Regions from separate parts of the Cupriavidus sp. 22TCCZM01-5 genome, predicted to be linked through region 1. Evidence: predicted binding sites of a transcription regulator. Region 1 holds the regulator's gene; each other region holds the start of a gene.

Evidence for each region. Region 1 encodes FNR, which switches genes on or off when oxygen is low (the NO sensors DNR and NnrR bind a similar motif). Its sites were predicted from a motif close to TTGATNNNNATCAA; they were not measured.
Region 2: the regulator FNR is predicted to act here: its motif matches at 1,419-1,432, upstream of AC3FNH_RS06030 (DUF3149 domain-containing protein).
Region 3: the regulator FNR is predicted to act here: its motif matches at 1,593-1,606, upstream of ubiU (ubiquinone anaerobic biosynthesis protein UbiU).
Region 4: the regulator FNR is predicted to act here: its motif matches at 2,163-2,176, upstream of AC3FNH_RS03700 (universal stress protein).

The regions. Positions count from the first base shown of each region.
Region 1 covers NZ_JBYOJR010000002.1:191,628-195,657, reverse strand. Annotated here, with positions in the region: gene ccoG (cytochrome c oxidase accessory protein CcoG) at 1-1,035, shown strand, start outside; gene AC3FNH_RS03005 (FixH family protein) at 1,120-1,335, shown strand; gene AC3FNH_RS03000 (hypothetical protein) at 1,332-1,577, shown strand; gene fnr (fumarate/nitrate reduction transcriptional regulator Fnr) at 1,626-2,351, opposite strand; gene AC3FNH_RS02990 (sulfite exporter TauE/SafE family protein) at 2,431-3,186, shown strand; gene scpB (SMC-Scp complex subunit ScpB) at 3,735-4,030, shown strand, end outside.
Region 2 covers NZ_JBYOJR010000004.1:218,889-222,918, forward strand. Annotated here, with positions in the region: gene AC3FNH_RS06025 (helicase HerA-like C-terminal domain-containing protein) at 1-1,147, shown strand, start outside; gene AC3FNH_RS06030 (DUF3149 domain-containing protein) at 1,155-1,337, opposite strand; gene upp (uracil phosphoribosyltransferase) at 1,486-2,136, opposite strand; gene AC3FNH_RS06040 (MFS transporter) at 2,306-3,706, opposite strand.
Region 3 covers NZ_JBYOJR010000030.1:32,251-36,280, reverse strand. Annotated here, with positions in the region: gene AC3FNH_RS23910 (Crp/Fnr family transcriptional regulator) at 1-390, shown strand, start outside; gene AC3FNH_RS23905 (NAD(P)H-dependent flavin oxidoreductase) at 312-1,502, opposite strand; gene ubiU (ubiquinone anaerobic biosynthesis protein UbiU) at 1,761-2,789, shown strand; gene AC3FNH_RS23895 (U32 family peptidase) at 2,819-3,733, shown strand; gene ubiT (ubiquinone anaerobic biosynthesis accessory factor UbiT) at 3,730-4,030, shown strand, end outside.
Region 4 covers NZ_JBYOJR010000003.1:22,944-26,973, reverse strand. Annotated here, with positions in the region: gene AC3FNH_RS03720 (Hsp20/alpha crystallin family protein) at 1-357, shown strand, start outside; gene AC3FNH_RS03715 (hypothetical protein) at 417-593, shown strand; gene AC3FNH_RS03710 (BON domain-containing protein) at 676-1,320, shown strand; gene AC3FNH_RS03705 (DUF2188 domain-containing protein) at 1,409-1,588, shown strand; gene AC3FNH_RS03700 (universal stress protein) at 1,624-2,079, opposite strand; gene AC3FNH_RS03695 (BON domain-containing protein) at 2,771-3,424, shown strand; gene groL (chaperonin GroEL) at 3,512-4,030, opposite strand, start outside.

The DNA.
Region 1 (4,030 bases):
TTCGCGCGGATCCGCCTGGACGGTGATCCCTGGAGCGCGCGCAAGTTCCGCCTGAAGGCTACCAAGCACTCCCTGTGGATACTGGTCGCGCTGTGGACGGGCTTCACGTTCATTGGCTACTTTGCGCCGATCCGTGAGCTTGGCGGCCAGGTGCTGAGCTTCTCGCTGGGTCCGTGGCAGGCGTTCTGGATGCTTTTTTACGCCTTCGCCACGTGGGGGAATGCAGGCTTCATGCGCGAGCAGGTCTGCAAGTACATGTGTCCGTATGCGCGGTTCCAGAGCGTGATGGTCGACCGCGACACCTATGTGGTCACCTACGACGTCGGGCGCGGCGAGCCGCGCGGCAGCCGGTCGCGCAAGGTGGATCATCACCAGGCCGGGCTAGGTGACTGCGTCAACTGCAGCATCTGCGTGCAGGTGTGCCCGACCGGCATCGATATCCGTGACGGGTTGCAATACGAGTGCATCGGTTGCGGTGCCTGCATCGATGCATGCAACCAGGTCATGGACAAGATGGACTACCCGCGCGGGCTGATCCGCTATACGTCCGAGAATGCCATGCGCAAGGCGCTGTCGGCCGCTGCGGCGCGCAAGCGGCTGGTGCGGCCGCGGACCATCATCTACTCGATTATCTGGCTGGTGATGGTTGCAGGTTTCGTGGCTTCGCTTGCGCTGCGCACGCCATTGAAAGTGGACATCATCCGCGACCGCGGGGCGCTTGGGCGTGAGGTGGACGGGCGCTGGATCGAAAACGTCTATCGACTGCAACTCATCAATACCACCGAGGCGCCCATGCGCATCAGCGTGAAGGCCGAGAGCGACGAACTGAAGAACATGACCGTCGAGTACGATCCGGACGCGCAGGCTCTGGCGCCGACATCGAACAGGCTGGTGCCGATCCGGATTCGCGTGCCGATCGACGATGCCGCGCAAGGTACGCACAAGATCAGCGTGACAGTGACCAGCGAAGGTGCGGGGCAAGGTAGTGCGCAAATCAGGCAATCTACCAGTTTCATCGTGCCACGCAATTTGTGATGCTAAGGGCGGCACGGCGCGTCGGCGCTGTGCCGTACCAAACCGCGAGCGCCTCGATGAGGCGTTGACGAAGGGGGCAAGACGATGCAAGAAAGCAATCCGTGGTGGAAAGAGCCGTGGCCGTGGCTGCTGATGAGTGGCCCGTTGCTGGCCATGGTGGCTTGCGGCGTGACTATCTGGCTGGCTTCCACTCATCCTGACCGGCCAGTGGTCGATGGTGTGGCCCGGCATGGCCTGGTTGTCGAGAAGGTGGCAGGTGCCTCGGGCAGTGCCAAGGCACCGCAAGCGAGGCAGCCATGAGGCTGCGCTGGCTGATGTGGGTACTGTGGCCGGCGTTCCTGATGGCCGGGGTTGCCACGGCAACTGTGTTTTCCGTGGTGGACCCTGGTGACCTGAATTTCTTCGGTCAGCCGATCGAGGCCTCGCGCGAGGCGGTCTATACGATCGGTTTCCTGCTGGCCTGGATATTCTGCGCATTGTCCAGCGGACTGACGCTGTACACCATGCCGACAAAGCTCAGCGAAACGGACGAGCTGGAGTAAGAAGCGGCAGGAATTGACCGCCTTGCCACGCGAGGCGGTCAGATGGCCTCAGCAGGAGCGGCTGTAGACTTGCTTGATGCCCGCCATGTCGACTAGCTTGACGTGACGTTGACGGATCTGGATCAAGCCGGCCTCGGCAAATCGTGAGAACAGACGGCTGACCGTTTCGAGCTTCAGACCCAGGTAGCTGCCGATTTCTTCCCGGCTCATGCGCATGACGAACTCGGTCGACGAATACCCGCGGGCGGACAAGCGCTCGGACAGGTTGATGAGGAACGCGGCAAGCCGCTCCTCGGCGCGCATGGAGCCAAGCGTGACGAGCATGAGCTGGTCATGCGAGATTTCCTTGCCCATCAGGCGCAGGAACTGCTGCTGCAACGATGGCAGGTCGATGGACAGCGACTGGAGATCGGCCAGGCGAACGACGCATACCTCCGTGTCTTCGAGCGCGGTGGCATCCGAGGCGTGCTGCATCTCTCCCAGGCCGTCGAGGCCGACCACTTCGCCTGGCAAGTGGAAACCGGTGATTTGCGAGCGGCCGTCTTCCGTGGTGACATGCGTCTTCAGGGTGCCGAAGCGAATGGCATAGACCGCAGTCAGCGGATCGCCCATGCGGTAAAGGGTTTCGCCCTTGTGGACACGGACACGTTCCTGCACCAGGGTGTCCATCTTCTGCAGGTCCTGCTGGCTCATGCCCACCGGCAGGCACAATTGCCCCATGCCGCAAGTGGAGCAACGGGGCGACATCTCGGTGACGGGGATGGATGTTAGCAATTGGAACCTGCAGTATTGGAGCGGCGAGGGCGCAATACGTGCATTTTAACGCGCGATGTGATGCGGTAGGGAGTTGCAGTTGACTTTTGGTGTGCTACTCAGTGTTTTCATGCTCGCCTTGCTAGGGGGCTTCCACTGCGCTGCCATGTGTGGTGGCGTAGCGCTGGCTGTCGAGCAACGCGCCGCCGGCGTACCCGTTGCCGTTGTGCGGCGCCCACAGGACTGGCTCGTGGAGCTCCTTGTCATGCATGTCGGGCGTATTTCCACCTACATGCTGCTTGGTGCGCTGCTGGGCGCCTTGGGGGCGACGGCCTGGCGTCAGGACTATCTGCCCGTTCAGCGCTGGCTGTTCGGAGTCGGCAGCGCCTTGCTGCTACTGTCTGGCTGGCGCTTGATACGCGGCGAGGCCTTTACCATCGTGTGGCTGGAGCGCCTCGCGGCGCGTGCGGTTAGCGCCAGTGCCGCCGGCATGGCTCGATTGGGCAGAAAGACGACGGAAGCCAAGGCTCGGCGGGGCGGCCTGGCACGCCGCTATGGGATGGGATTGGCTTGGGGTTTGGTGCCCTGCGGCATGGTTTATGGGGCCCTGGCCCTTGCATTGCTGGCCGGAAATGCGCCCTCGGGGGCGCTGGTGATGGGCGCCTTTGGCCTCGGTACGTTGCCTAATCTGCTGGCGCTGTCGAGCTTTTCGGGGCTTTTGCGCGCCTGGTCGCGCCGGAGCTGGGTAAGGGTCGGGGCCGGCTTGGCCGTCATGGCATTCGGTGCATTGGGAATCGGCCGAGCGGTGTTGTTGCCACATTCCCTGGCAGAGCATGGGTTCTGCCTGGTGTTCTGAAACCACTCCATACGCTCTGGCGCCGCGCGGTGGTTGCAGGTGTGGGCTGGAATGCCATACAATCATCTCCATTGCGGTATCGCGCGGCGTGGTTCCGAGCGGCGCCCGGCAGCCCTTCCAAAAAGGGGGCGCGCCCAGGGTTTCGGGCAAAGCGCCGACAATTCGGCACCGAACCTTTCCGCAGTCCATCCGGTTCACAATATCTGTTCAAAAGTCCGGCTGGCTTTGCGGCCGTGGTGCAGTCATTGCTGGCCTTGCTTCCGATATCCGTTTTTCTTGCGGCCGAGGCGGACTTTAGCCGGAGGCCATGTCTGCCCATATGGGCGCGTGCAAGAGGTTCGTGCACTGGTACTTGCCGGTGACCGGGCAATCTCCTGCCGGAACACACCCGGCAAATCGATGCAACAGAAGATGCACGGCCTCGAGGCGAAGAGCTTTCGGGTTTGCTGCGCGACGAGATGGCGGTGGCAATCGCACCGCTGAATCCACAATGTCCAGGGCTCCGGGTTCGTCCGGGAGCAGGTGCAAAGACAGGCTGCACACCCAACATGAATACCCAAGAGGCGAAAATCGTCCTCGAGACTGCGCTGATCTGTGCGCAGGAGCCCCTGCGCGTGAGCGACCTGCGTCGGCTGTTTGCCGATGATGTCGGCGCTGACACGATTCGGGCCCTGCTTGATGAATTGCGCCAGGACTGGCGCCAGCGTGGGGTCGAGTTGGTGGCGTTGGCCAGCGGCTGGCGTTTCCAGAGCCGACCGGAGATGCGGGAATACCTGGATCGCCTTAATCCCGAGAAGCCGCCCAAGTATTCCCGAGCGGTCATGGAGACGCTGGCGATCATTGC
Region 2 (4,030 bases), on a different contig from region 1:
CGACACCCAGCAGGGCGTGCTCAACCTGGTGTTCCGCATTGCCGACGCCAATGGCCTGCTGCTGCTCGACGCCAAGGACCTGCGCGCGATGCTCCAGTACGTGGGCGACAACGCGGCCCGGTTCACCACCGAATACGGCAATATCTCCGCCGCCTCGATCGGCGCGATCCAGCGCGGCCTGGTGGCGCTGGAATCGCAGGGCGCGGACCTGTTCTTCGGCGAGCCCATGCTGAACCTGGAAGACTTCATCCAGACCGACAAGGGCCAGGGCGTGGTCAACATTCTGGCGGCGGACAAGCTGATGAACTCGCCCAAGCTCTACGCCACATTCCTGCTGTGGATGCTGTCCGAGCTGTTCGAGAAGCTGCCCGAGGCCGGCGACCTCGACAAGCCCAAGCTGGTCTTCTTCTTCGACGAGGCGCACCTGCTGTTCAACGACGCGCCCAAGGCGCTGCTCGACAAGATCGAGCAGGTCGTGCGGCTGGTGCGCTCGAAGGGCGTCGGTGTGTACTTCGTCACGCAGAATCCGGTCGATATCCCCGATACCGTACTGGGCCAGCTCGGCAACCGTGTGCAGCACGCGCTGCGCGCGTTCACGCCGCGCGACCAGAAGGCGGTCAAGGTGGCGGCTACGACCATGCGCGCGAACCCGAAGCTCGACCTGGAAACCGTCATTGGCGAACTGGGCGTGGGCGAGGCGCTGGTGTCGCTGCTCGACGCCAAGGGCACGCCGGGCGTGACCGAGCGCGCATGGGTGCTGGCGCCGGGCAGCCGGATCGGCCCGATTACCGACGACGAGCGCAAGCAGTTGATTGCGACATCGCTGGTGGCGGGTACGTATGAAAAGGCGATCGACCGCGAATCGGCCTACGAGAAGCTGCGCGGCAGCGTGGCGCCGGCGGCGAACGGAGGCGGCGCCACGGCGCAGAAGCCGTCGGCCGGCGCGCCAGCCGAAGCAGGCGGATGGCTGGGCACCGCCGGCGAGATCTTCGGCACGCTGACCAAGGGTACCGGCAAGAGCGGCCGCGGCGACTCGATTTTGGAGTCGATGGCCAAGTCGGCCGCGCGTACCGTCGGCTCCCAGGTCGGCCGCGAACTGATCCGCGGCGTGCTGGGCAGCCTGCTGGGCGGCGGCAAGAAGAAGTAAGCGCCGCTCAGTCCCAGCCGTTCTGCGACGCGGGCCGGCTTCCCGCGGCGGCCTTGGCGGCTGCCGCGTCTTCGCGCATCTTGCGGCTGAACATCCGCGCGAAGAACCACGCCATGCCGATGATAAAGACGATGACCGCGAGGCTCATCAGCCCGGTGCCGGTCGTGAACAGGATCTTGAAGGCTTCCATGCGGATCTCCCAGTGAGATATCGACGTGTTGCAGCACAAGCTGTGCGACGTCGAGTGTAGGGAGGCGCGCTTGCGGGGTCGTTGAGTAGGATCAAGCCCTCGCCAGCCAAGAAAGTCGGGGGCCAGCCCACGCCGGCCCGCCGCGGCGTCAGTTCTTGGTGCCGAACAGGCGGTCGCCCGCGTCGCCGAGGCCCGGCACGATGTACGCGTGGTCGTCCAGATGGCTGTCGAGCGACGCCACGTACAGCTTCACGTTCGGGTGGGCCTTGTGGAACACCTCAACGCCCTCGGGCGCCGCCACCAGCGCGACGAAAGTGATGGCTTCGTCCTTCACGCCGCGGCGCTTCAGCACATCCACGGCATGCGCCGCCGAGTAACCGGTGGCAACCATCGGATCGCACAGGATGAAACTGCGGTCTTCCACGTCCGGCAGGCGCACCAGGTATTCCACCGGACGGTGCTGCTCGTCGCGGTACACGCCGATATGCCCGATCCGCGCCGACGGGATCAGCTCCACCAGCCCATCGCTCATGCCGACACCGGCGCGCAGCACCGGCACGATGGTCAGCTTCTTGCCCGCGATCACCGGCGCGTCCAGCGGCACCAGCGGCGTTTCGATATGCCGCGTGGTGAGCGGCAGGTGGCGCGTGATCTCGTAGCCCATCAGCAGCGTGATCTCGCGCAGCAGTTCGCGGAAGGTGCGCGTGGACGTGTCCCGGTCGCGCATATGCGAGAGCTTGTGCTGGATCAGCGGGTGGTCGAGGATGTACAGGCTGGGGAAACGCGGATCTTGTTTCATGGCGGCGGCGAAGGCTCGGCGGGAGAGGGTGAAGCGGGCGGCCCCGGTCTTGTGGATCGGGGCGCCGCGCCGTTGTAGCGGGATTGTAATGGAAGCGGGCCGCCGCGCGGCTGCGGCGGATCCTGCCTGTCGCTACGTTTCCGGACCTGCCGTGCCGGCAGGCCGCGCGTCAGTCGAGCGCCCGGTTCTTCGACTCGATATCGACCATGTAGATCGCCAGCGCCGCCACGGCCAGGAACGATGAGAGCAGCACCAGGGCCAGCGTGAAATGCGTGGCCATGACCGGGGCAACGATGGCCGGCGCGAACAGGCCGCCGAAGCGGGCCATGGCGCCCGCCGTACCCATCCCGCTCGCGCGCAGGTCGGTCGGATACACCTCCGGCGTGAAGGCGTAGAGCGCGCCCCAGGTGCCGAGCAGCGAGAAGCTCATCAGCAGGGTGGAGCCGACCACCAGCGCGGGAGACTGGCCCAGGCTGTAGAGCATGCAGCCCGCGGCGCTGAGCAGCAAGAAGCCGATCAGTGTCGGCTTGCGGCCCCAGCGCTCGACGCCATGCGCGGCAAGCGCGAAGCCCGGCAGCTGCACCAGCGCGAGCAGGATCAGGAAGACCTGGCCGCGCATGAAGCCGAAGCCCTGGCCGGCCAGCTTCACCGGCAGGTAGACGAAGACGCCGTAGTAGGCGATCGAGATCAGCGCCCACGCCACCAGCAGGCTGATGCTGCGGCGACGGAAGCCAGTCGCGAACAGCGCGAGCACCGACTTGCGCTCCATCTTCTGCGGCTCGAGCGCGCCGATTTCAACCGAAACGCGATTGGCGGCCGCTACACGCTGCAGCACCGCGCGTGCCTCGGCCGAGCGTCCCGACTTGTTCAGGTAAAGCGGCGACTCGGGCACGAAGAAGCGGCAGACCACGCCGACCAGCGCAGGGATGCCGGTGACCAGGAAGATCAGGCGCCAGGCTGCATCGCCGTGCGAAACGGCGATCAGCGCCAGCACCGCCAGCAGGATCGTGCCGACGGCCCAGAACGATTCCAGCAGGACCAGCCAGCGGCCGCGACGGTCCGAGGGCAGGAACTCGGCCATCATGGTGTAGTCGACGGGCAGGGTGCCGCCGACGCCGATGCCGGTCAGGAAACGCAGCACCAGCAGCCACTGGAAATCCGGCGCGAACGACGACGCGACACCGCAGATGGCGTCGATGACCACCGCCATCATCAGCACGGGCCGGCGGCCGATCCGGTCGGCCAGGCGGCCGAACGCGAACGCGCCGATCAGCATCCCGACAAAGAACATGGTTCCGGTCTGCAGCGCCGTGGGCACGGGAATGCCGAAAGTCTTGGCAATCGAGGGCGCGGTGAAGCCGATCGACAGCACCTGCATCGCGTCGGCGAGCCAGACCAGGCCGAAGATCACGAACAGCCGGTACTGGAAGCGGCCGACGCCGGCGGCGCGGATGCCTTCCTCGATCGTGATGGCCCGGGACGTTGTTGCCCTCGGGTTCGACGGCGGGGCCGAGCTTACCGACGCGTCAGCGATGGTCGTGGGGGGCATGGATGAAATGGATGACGACATTTTGTCTACCTGTCTACCTGTCTGTGTTAGAGGGCTGTTTCCTGAGCCCGGATGCACACGTCTGTCGAAGCAGGGGGCCGGACCAGTGCGCGGGTCCAGACTGACGCGTGATGTTGTCGCGCCGCCGATTGCAACGTAACGTTGGGGGGCTTCAATCGGGCGAAGCGAGAACTATGCCGGGAGCACTCTGGCCATGCATGGGTGATGTGGATACGTCATCGTGACTCCTTATTGTCTACCCTTGGTGGTTTTCTGGTCTTGTATTCATCGTGGCACGCAATCGCGGTGCGCGCTCCTTGTCCTGGAATGCACCGCTGCATGCCC
Region 3 (4,030 bases), on a different contig from region 1:
CGCAACCTGTCCAGCCGCCTGCATGCGCTGATGCGCGATATCGAGGCCACGAGCCTGCACAACGCCTTGCAGCGCGTGGCCGGATTCCTGTGCGATGAGGCGCGCGCGGGACGGCGCACATGGCTGGCCTGCACGCAGCGCGTGATGGCCTCCAAGCTCGGCATCACGCCTGAAACCTTGTCGCGCGTGGTCAGCCGCTTCTGCGCCGAGAAACTGGTGCGGCTCGAGCGCGGCAAGATCTTCCTGCTCGATACCGATGGGCTGGGGCGCCTGGCTGACGATGCGTCACGCGCGGACGCCCCGGCCGCCGCTCATGCGGCGACGGTGGCCGCGGTGGCGACGATGGCCGGTGCGGCCATCGCGGCAGGCTTTTCGCCGGTGAGCAGGTAGTGGAGCAGGTCCGCCACCGGGCGGATCGCTTCGCCGAATGGCAGCGTGCCCTTGCCGCGGAAGAACAGCCCGCGCTCCACGTCGCCGCGCACGGCCTGCGCCAGCTTCAGGTCGATGCAGAACTGGCCGATGCGTGACACGCCGTCGCGCAGGCCGCAGGCGTGCAGGCAGTCAAAGCCTTCCAGGCAGTCGCGGGGCTTGGCACGGCGCTGCAGGCGGCTTTCGCTCGACAGGTAGCGCGACAGCCACGGCGTGAGCACGGCGCGCGCCGGCAGGCCCGCCACGCTGGTGAACTCGCGCAGGTCCTCCGGGCGGGCGGTGGCCAGTACCTGCTTAAAGGCCGGATGCGCGTCGCATTCCTCCGTGACGGCAAAGGCGGTGCCGAGCTGCACCGCGGCAGCGCCTTCGCCGAGCCAGTGGCGCACCTTGGCATGGCTGTTGATGCCGCCCGCCAGGATCAGCGGAATGCTGTCCCACGCGAGCCCGAGCGTCTGGAACAGCTCGCGGCATTCGGTCAGCACGCGCGCAAACGAAAAGCGCTCCTCGCCAAGGTCCTGGATGGCGGGCGCGCCCAGATGCCCGCCCGCATGGGCCGGGTGTTCGACCACGATGGCGTCGGGCAGCCGCCCCTTCTTCATCCACTTGCGCAGCACCAGGCCGATGCCGCGTGCTTCCGACAGGATCGGGATCAGCGCGACTTTCGGGTGGTTCGCGGTCAGTTCCGGCAGATCCAGCGGGAGGCCCGCGCCCATGACGATGGCATCGGCGCCGCTTTCGCAGGCCTGGCGCACCAGCTGCGCGTGCGAGCCGACGGCCTTCATCACGTTGACGGCGACCAGGCCGCGTCCGCCGGACAACGCGCGCGCGCCCTGGATCTCGCGATCAAGCGCCACGAGGTTGATGGCCTCGATGCGTGCCTTGTCGCGCGTGCCGCGCGTCTGCGCGAGCAGGTCGGGATGATGGTGGCGCAGGTCGATGCTGGCAATGGTGCCCACGCCGTTGTGCGCGGCCACGGTACCCGCCAGGCGGTGCGCGGAAATGCCGATGCCCATGCCGCCCTGGACGATCGGCAGCAGCCGGCGCCCGGCCAGTTTCAGCCAGTGTTCTGTCATGATGGTCTCGCTTGTTGGGAACTGCGTGCGGCCCGCGATATCGGGCCGCGCACGAACGGCCAAGCGTGGCACAGCGTCCGGCGCTGGCGTTTGCCGCAGGTCAATGGGGCGCCACCGCCTGCACCAATGGCGTAGGCCGACCGGTCTATGCAGCAAGGCGTTGCGGCGCGGTTTGCGCATGGTCAAGTCCACACGTCAAGTGGCTCGCTAGCATCTGCGCTGGCCGAATTCCCGCGCCGCGCAAGCGGCGCCTCCGACATGACAACCTCATCTTCCGTACGGGCGCGCCCACCGCAACTGGTCGCGCCCGCCGGTTCGCTGACAGCGCTGCGCGCGGCGCTGGAGCATGGCGCCGATGCCGTCTACCTGGGCCTGCGCGACGCCACCAATGCCCGCAACTTCGGCGGGCTCAATTTCACCGAGGCCGATATTCGCACCGGCGTGGCCGAAGCGCATGCGCGCCACGCGGAGGTGCTGTTCGCCATCAACACCTTCCCGCAGATGGGGGAGGTGGCCAGGTGGCACCGTGCCGTCGATGCGGCCGCGGACCTCGGCGCCGACGCGGTCATCATGGCCGACGCGGGGTTGATGGCCTACGCGAGCCAGCGGCACCCGCAACTGCGGCTGCACTTGTCGGTGCAGGGTTCCACCACGCATGCCGATGCCATCGAGCTGATGCGCGAGCGCTTCAATATCAGGCGCGTGGTGCTGCCGCGCGTGCTCTCGCTCGCGCAGATCGGCAAGCTGGCGCGGCAGACCAGCGTGGAGCTGGAAGTGTTCGGCTTCGGCAGCCTGTGCGTCATGGCGGAGGGCCGCTGCCTGCTGTCCTCCTATGCCACGGGGGATTCCCCCAATAACAAGGGCGTCTGCTCGCCCGCGCACGCGGTGCGCTGGACCGAGCAGGACGGCACCATGCATGCTCGCCTGTCGGGCATCCTCATCGACAGCTACGCGCCCGGCGAGCCTGCCGGATATCCCACGCTGTGCAAGGGGCGCTTCGAGGTCGAGGGCGAGCGCGGCTACGTGCTGGAAGAGCCCACCAGCCTCAACGCGCTGTCACTGCTGCCGGCGCTGCTCGATATCGGCATCGCCGCGATCAAGATCGAAGGCCGCCAGCGCAGCCCGCGCTATGTGGCGGACGTGGTGGGCGTGCTGCGCGCCGCGATCGACGCCGCCTGCGCCGAGCCCGCGCGTTTTACGCCGCGCCAGGAATGGCAGGGCACGCTCGGCCGCCATGCCGAAGGCGACCAGGTGACACAGGGCGCCTACGACCGGCCGTGGCGATGAGCGCGGCAATTCCAACCACGGAGCCATTCATGCGGGAAACCTCCACACGCGGCGCGGCCAGGTTCGGCATTGCGCTGGGACCGTTGCTGTACTACTGGCCGCGCACGGCGGTGATGCAGTTCTATGCCGACGTCGCCGGATCGGCCGTCGATCGCGTCTACCTTGGCGAGACCGTATGCACGCGCCGCCACGAACTGCGCCATGCGCACTGGCTCGAGATCGCGCAGATGCTGCGCGAAGCCGGCAAGGAAGTGGTGCTGTCCACGCCGGTGCTGATCGAGTCCGACACCGATATCGCCTGCATGCGCCGCGTCTGCGAACAGGACGACTACCTGGTCGAGGCCAACGATGTCGGCGCGGTGCGTTGCATGGGCGGGCGCCCGTTCATCGGCGGCCCGCATCTGAACGTCTATCACGCGGACACGCTCGCGTGGCTGGCCAGCCTTGGCGCCCGGGGCTGCGTGGTGCCGGTCGAGATGGACGGCGCCACGCTGGCCGCGCTGTCGGCGGGGCGCTGCGCCGGCGTGGCACTGGAAGTGCTGGCCTGGGGCCGCATGCCGCTGGCGTTCTCGGCGCGCTGCTTCACTGCGCGCCACCATCGGCTGCGCAAGGATGCGTGCGAATTCCGTTGCCTCGACTATCCGGACGGCCTGGTTGCCGCCACGGGCGAGGGGCAGGCCTTTTTTACGCTCAACGGCATCCAGACCCAGTCGGCGACGTGCCTGGATCTGTGCGACCAGGCGCAGGCGATGGCGCACATGGGTGTCGACATGTTGCGTGTGAGCCCGCATTCGACGGGGACGATCGAGGCGGTGGCCGCGCTGGCGGCGATCCGCGCCGGCGAACGTGCGCCTGGGCCGAGCGGCGTGGTGCCGGCCGGCGCGCAACCATGCAACGGGTACTGGCATGGACGTCCCGGCATTGCGTGGGAGGACCGGCCATGAGCGCGCTGCAAGGACTGCTGGCCCGCGTGCATCGGCGCATGCCTGCCCGTGCGCGCGCCATGCCGCTGGTCTCGGCACTGGAGCTGGCGCGGCGCGCCGGGTGGCTGGAGCCGCCCGCCGCGCTGGACGGGCACACCTTCCTGCTGACCGTGGAGGATCTCGGCCTGGATGTGCCATTTCGTTGCGAGCAGGGGCGTTTCCGTACGACCGGCCGCGGCGCCGGTGAGCCCGAACTGACGTTGCGGGCCCGCGTGCCCGACTATCTACGCCTGCTGGCGGGGCAGTGCGACACCGACA
Region 4 (4,030 bases), on a different contig from region 1:
TTGCGCTCGTTCCGAGGTACAGCGGATACCGGCCTGGCGTTCAAGGTGGATGTGTCGGAGTCGGATAACGCCTACACATTGACTGCGGAAATGCCGGGAGTCAAGAAGGAGGACATTGATGTATCCGTTGACCGCGGGACCGTGATGATCAGCGCAAAGGTGGAAAAGTCTTCCGAGCAAAAGGAAGGCGAGCGCGTGATCCGGCGGGAGCGCTACAGCGGTTCGATGCAGCGCGCTTTCACGCTGGACGCCAGCATCGATGAGGGCAAGGTCGACGCGAGTTACGAAAACGGTGTGCTGCGGGTGGTGTTGCCCAAGAAGGAAAGTTCGCCGCAGCAGCGGATTACCGTGAAGTGAGGCAGGAATTCGAGAAGGAGTGCGGCAATGAGAATCGACGAGGTTTGTACGCGCAGCTGATGTCCCATGGTGTCCGCAGACTTGGTGTGCTGGATGGCGAGGCCATTGTTGGCGTCGTCTCGATGGACGACATCCTCGGGGCGATGGCGGCGGAGTGGGGCATGCTTTCCACGATCGTGCGTAACGAACAGGAACGCGAGCGTTCCGGCCGCACCCAGTCACCGCTTCGTGTCTGAGTCCTGGTGCAGAATCGCCGCCTCGGCGCTGCATTGGCGTGGCGGACGCCGTTCCACCACGCCGCATCATGAGATGCTATCCATGAAAACTGATCTTCAACTCAAGAAAGAGGTCGCGGAAGAGCTGGACTGGGATCCTGCTATCGATGCGGCCGCCGTCGGTGTCGAGGTCCACGAGGGCGTTGTCACGCTCAGCGGGCATCTCCCCAGCTATGCGGAGAAACTCGCGGCGGAGCGCGCTGCCGAGAAGGTGTCTGGCGTGCGCGCGGTCGTGGTGAACCTGGATGTCAGGCTTGCAAGCCTGGTCAGCGACGAAGCGATTGCTACCGCCGCAAGCGATGCCCTGCAGTGGCATGTACATGTGCCCGCGGATGCCATCAAACTGCGTGTCGAGAAGGGTTGGGTGACCCTCACCGGGGAAGTGGAGTGGGGCTACCAGCGCAAGCTTGCCGAATCTACCGTGTCGCACCTGCGCGGCGTGACGGGCGTCACGAACCAGATCAAGATGCTGGTGCGTACTGCTCCCGCCGATGTGGTGGAGCGGATCGAAGCCGCATTGCGCCGGCATGTCGAGCGTGAGGCGAAGCATATCGATGTATCGATGCGGGACGGAACGGTGACGCTCAGCGGCCACGTGGATTCGCGCGCAGAGCGCCTGGCGGCTGTCGGCGCGGCGTGGTCCGCGCCAGGCGTGGCTGCTGTGGTGGACAACCTGCAACTGTCCTGACAGGCAGCGCGAAGTCGAGGTCCCTTGGGCCTCGACTTCGTGTGAAGGTTTGATCATGCCCTGGAGTTCAGGCAGCTATCCCTCGTCGATGAAGAACCTGCAGCCGGCCGTCCGGGAGAAGGCAATCGAGATTGCCAATGCGCTATTGAATGAGGGGTACGCAGATGGCATGGCGATTCGCATCGCTATCGCCCAGGCGCATCGCTGGGCCAGGCGTCATGCGGATGAAGAGCGGACCACGCCTGGGCGAGGGCTCCCGCTGCCCTGATACAGGCACCCCGGCCCTTCCAATGGGCGACTTCGTCAATATTCCGCAGGACTGCGCACCAGCAGTACGGGTCTGCTGCTCTGGTGAACGACACCTTGAGCCACACTGCCCATGACGACGCGAAGGAATCCGCGCCGCCCGTGCGTACCCAGGACAATCAGGTCGGCATCCCACTGATCCGCCTGTGCGAGGATGGTCTCGGCAATGCGGCCCTTTGAGATGGGCTTGTCCAGTAGTGCCACGGAATGGCGCACGCCCGTAGCGCCTAGCAGTTTTGACCATCCGTCGAGGACTTCCTGTCCATAGGCCATTATGTTGCGCAGGAGGCTCTCGCGATCAATGAAGGCGACGCCGAGCAGCGCTTCGCTATCGTCGACGACGTAGATGACCTTCACTTCCGCGTCGCACGCCTTGGCCATCTCGATGGCCTGCAGGGTCGCCAGCCGCGATGCATGGCTGCCGTCCGCCGCAACGAGAATTCTCCTGTACATGGACACCTCCTGTCATCCGTAGGACGGCGCAGGAAAAGTCCTTTGCGCCTGTGGACAGAGTAGGTGGAAGGCACGCAACAGTATTGACTCACCTCAAGAATGCCGGTACCGGTGCTGCACGCCGGCGGAAGTGACATCTACGCCAACGGCATCATGGAAAGCGAACAGGACAGCGGGGCCAGCGTCAGTGTCTACCCTGAGGTGACCGGCACCGTGGCCAAGATCGCCGTCCGGGAGGGTCAGGCCCAAGCGCGGCGACGAACTGCTGACCACCAGACTCGGTCCAACGCGCGCTGGCGCAGCAGCAGTCCGCGCAGGCGGATGCCGCTGATGCCCGGCTCGCGCAATTGCTAGCACAGCCTGCGCAAGGAAACTTTGGAGGTGGCGAAGGCACAGGTCGACGCCGCAGCCGCGAGCCTAAAGACGGTGGAGGGCCAGTACGACAAACTGCACAAGTCGTGGACAGATTGATGCCAGGTCCGTCAGCCAGGACGCCATGGACAGCATCGGCCACATTCAGGCTCGCCCGCAGGGACTGCAGGACGTGGCACTGTTGCTCGCCCTTGGAGGGGCCTGGGACGGCCCAACGCCGGCTCCATGATACATATCAACCGGCGTCGGGACTCACCGCATACGCTGGATTGTGGCTGGGCGCAACACGCAGCGGCACACCTACGATATGAGGACAAACATGAAAGGCGATATCCAACTAAAGCAGGACGTGATCGAAGAGTTGACCTGGGACCCGTCGGTCAACGCGAACGAGATCGGTGTGCAGGTCGCCGACGGCGTGGTGACGCTCACTGGGCATCTGCGCAATTTCGCCGAGAAGTACGCAGCCGAAGCCGCGGTGAAGCGAATCCCCGGCGTCAAGGCACTGGCTGTTGAACTGGATGTGCGACTGCCGGACGACTGCCGGCGCACCGACAGTGACATTGCGCGGGCAGCTTCCAATGTCCTGTCCTGGCAGGCAATGGTGCCCGGCGATCGCATCAAGATCCTGGTCGAGCATGGCGTGATCACGCTGACCGGGGACGTCGACTGGAATTACCAGCGCACGGCGGCCGAGCGTGCTGTCGCGGGTCTGTTCGGCGTGACAGGTGTCACCAACGCCATCGCCGTCCGACCGATGGTGGATCAGCGTGACCTCGGCCAGCGGATCCGGGATGCGATCCAGCGTCAGGCGGTTGTGGATGCGAGCCATGTGACCGTGGCGGTTTCGGAGGGAGACGTCAAGCTGGGCGGGAGCCTGCGCACCTGGGCCGAGCGCGAGGCCGCGTACAACGCCGCGTGGTCCGCGCCCGGGGTGATTTCAGTGGACAACAATATCCGGGTCGATCTTTGAGCCGGACGCGCGATACCCGGCGACCAGGGTCTTGCCCTGGCCGCCCGCGCGGCGTGATCATATCGGCGAACTGGCCGAGGGAAGGGCTCAGTACTCCTCACCGAACATGGCGCTCCCTCGTGCGGCTCCCTCGGCCGACATGGAAGGAGCGCGCTCCAGGGCAATCATGCAGTCGGTGGTGAGCAACAAAGATGCGATGGAAATGGCATTTTGCAGCGCAGTGCGCACGACCTTGACGGGGTCGATGACCCCCAGTTCCAACATGTCGCCATAGCGCTCGCCGCCGGCATCGTAGCCAAGCGTTCCAGAGCCCTCGCATACACGGTGGACCACCGCGTCGGCGTCCGCTCCGGCATTGGCGACGATCTGCCGCATGGGCGCGGCCAGCGCAGCGTGGACAATTCGCGCACCGGCAGCCTGCTCCGGATTGGGTGCCTGCCACGCCTGCAACGCGGTACGGGCACGTATTAGCGCCACGCCTCCGCCGGCAACGATGCCTTCGTCCACGGCGGCCCGGGTCGCATGCATGGCATCCTGGAACCGGTTCTTGCGCTCGTGCAGTGCGCTCTCCGTCGCTGCGCCGACCTTGATGACCGCGACTCCGCC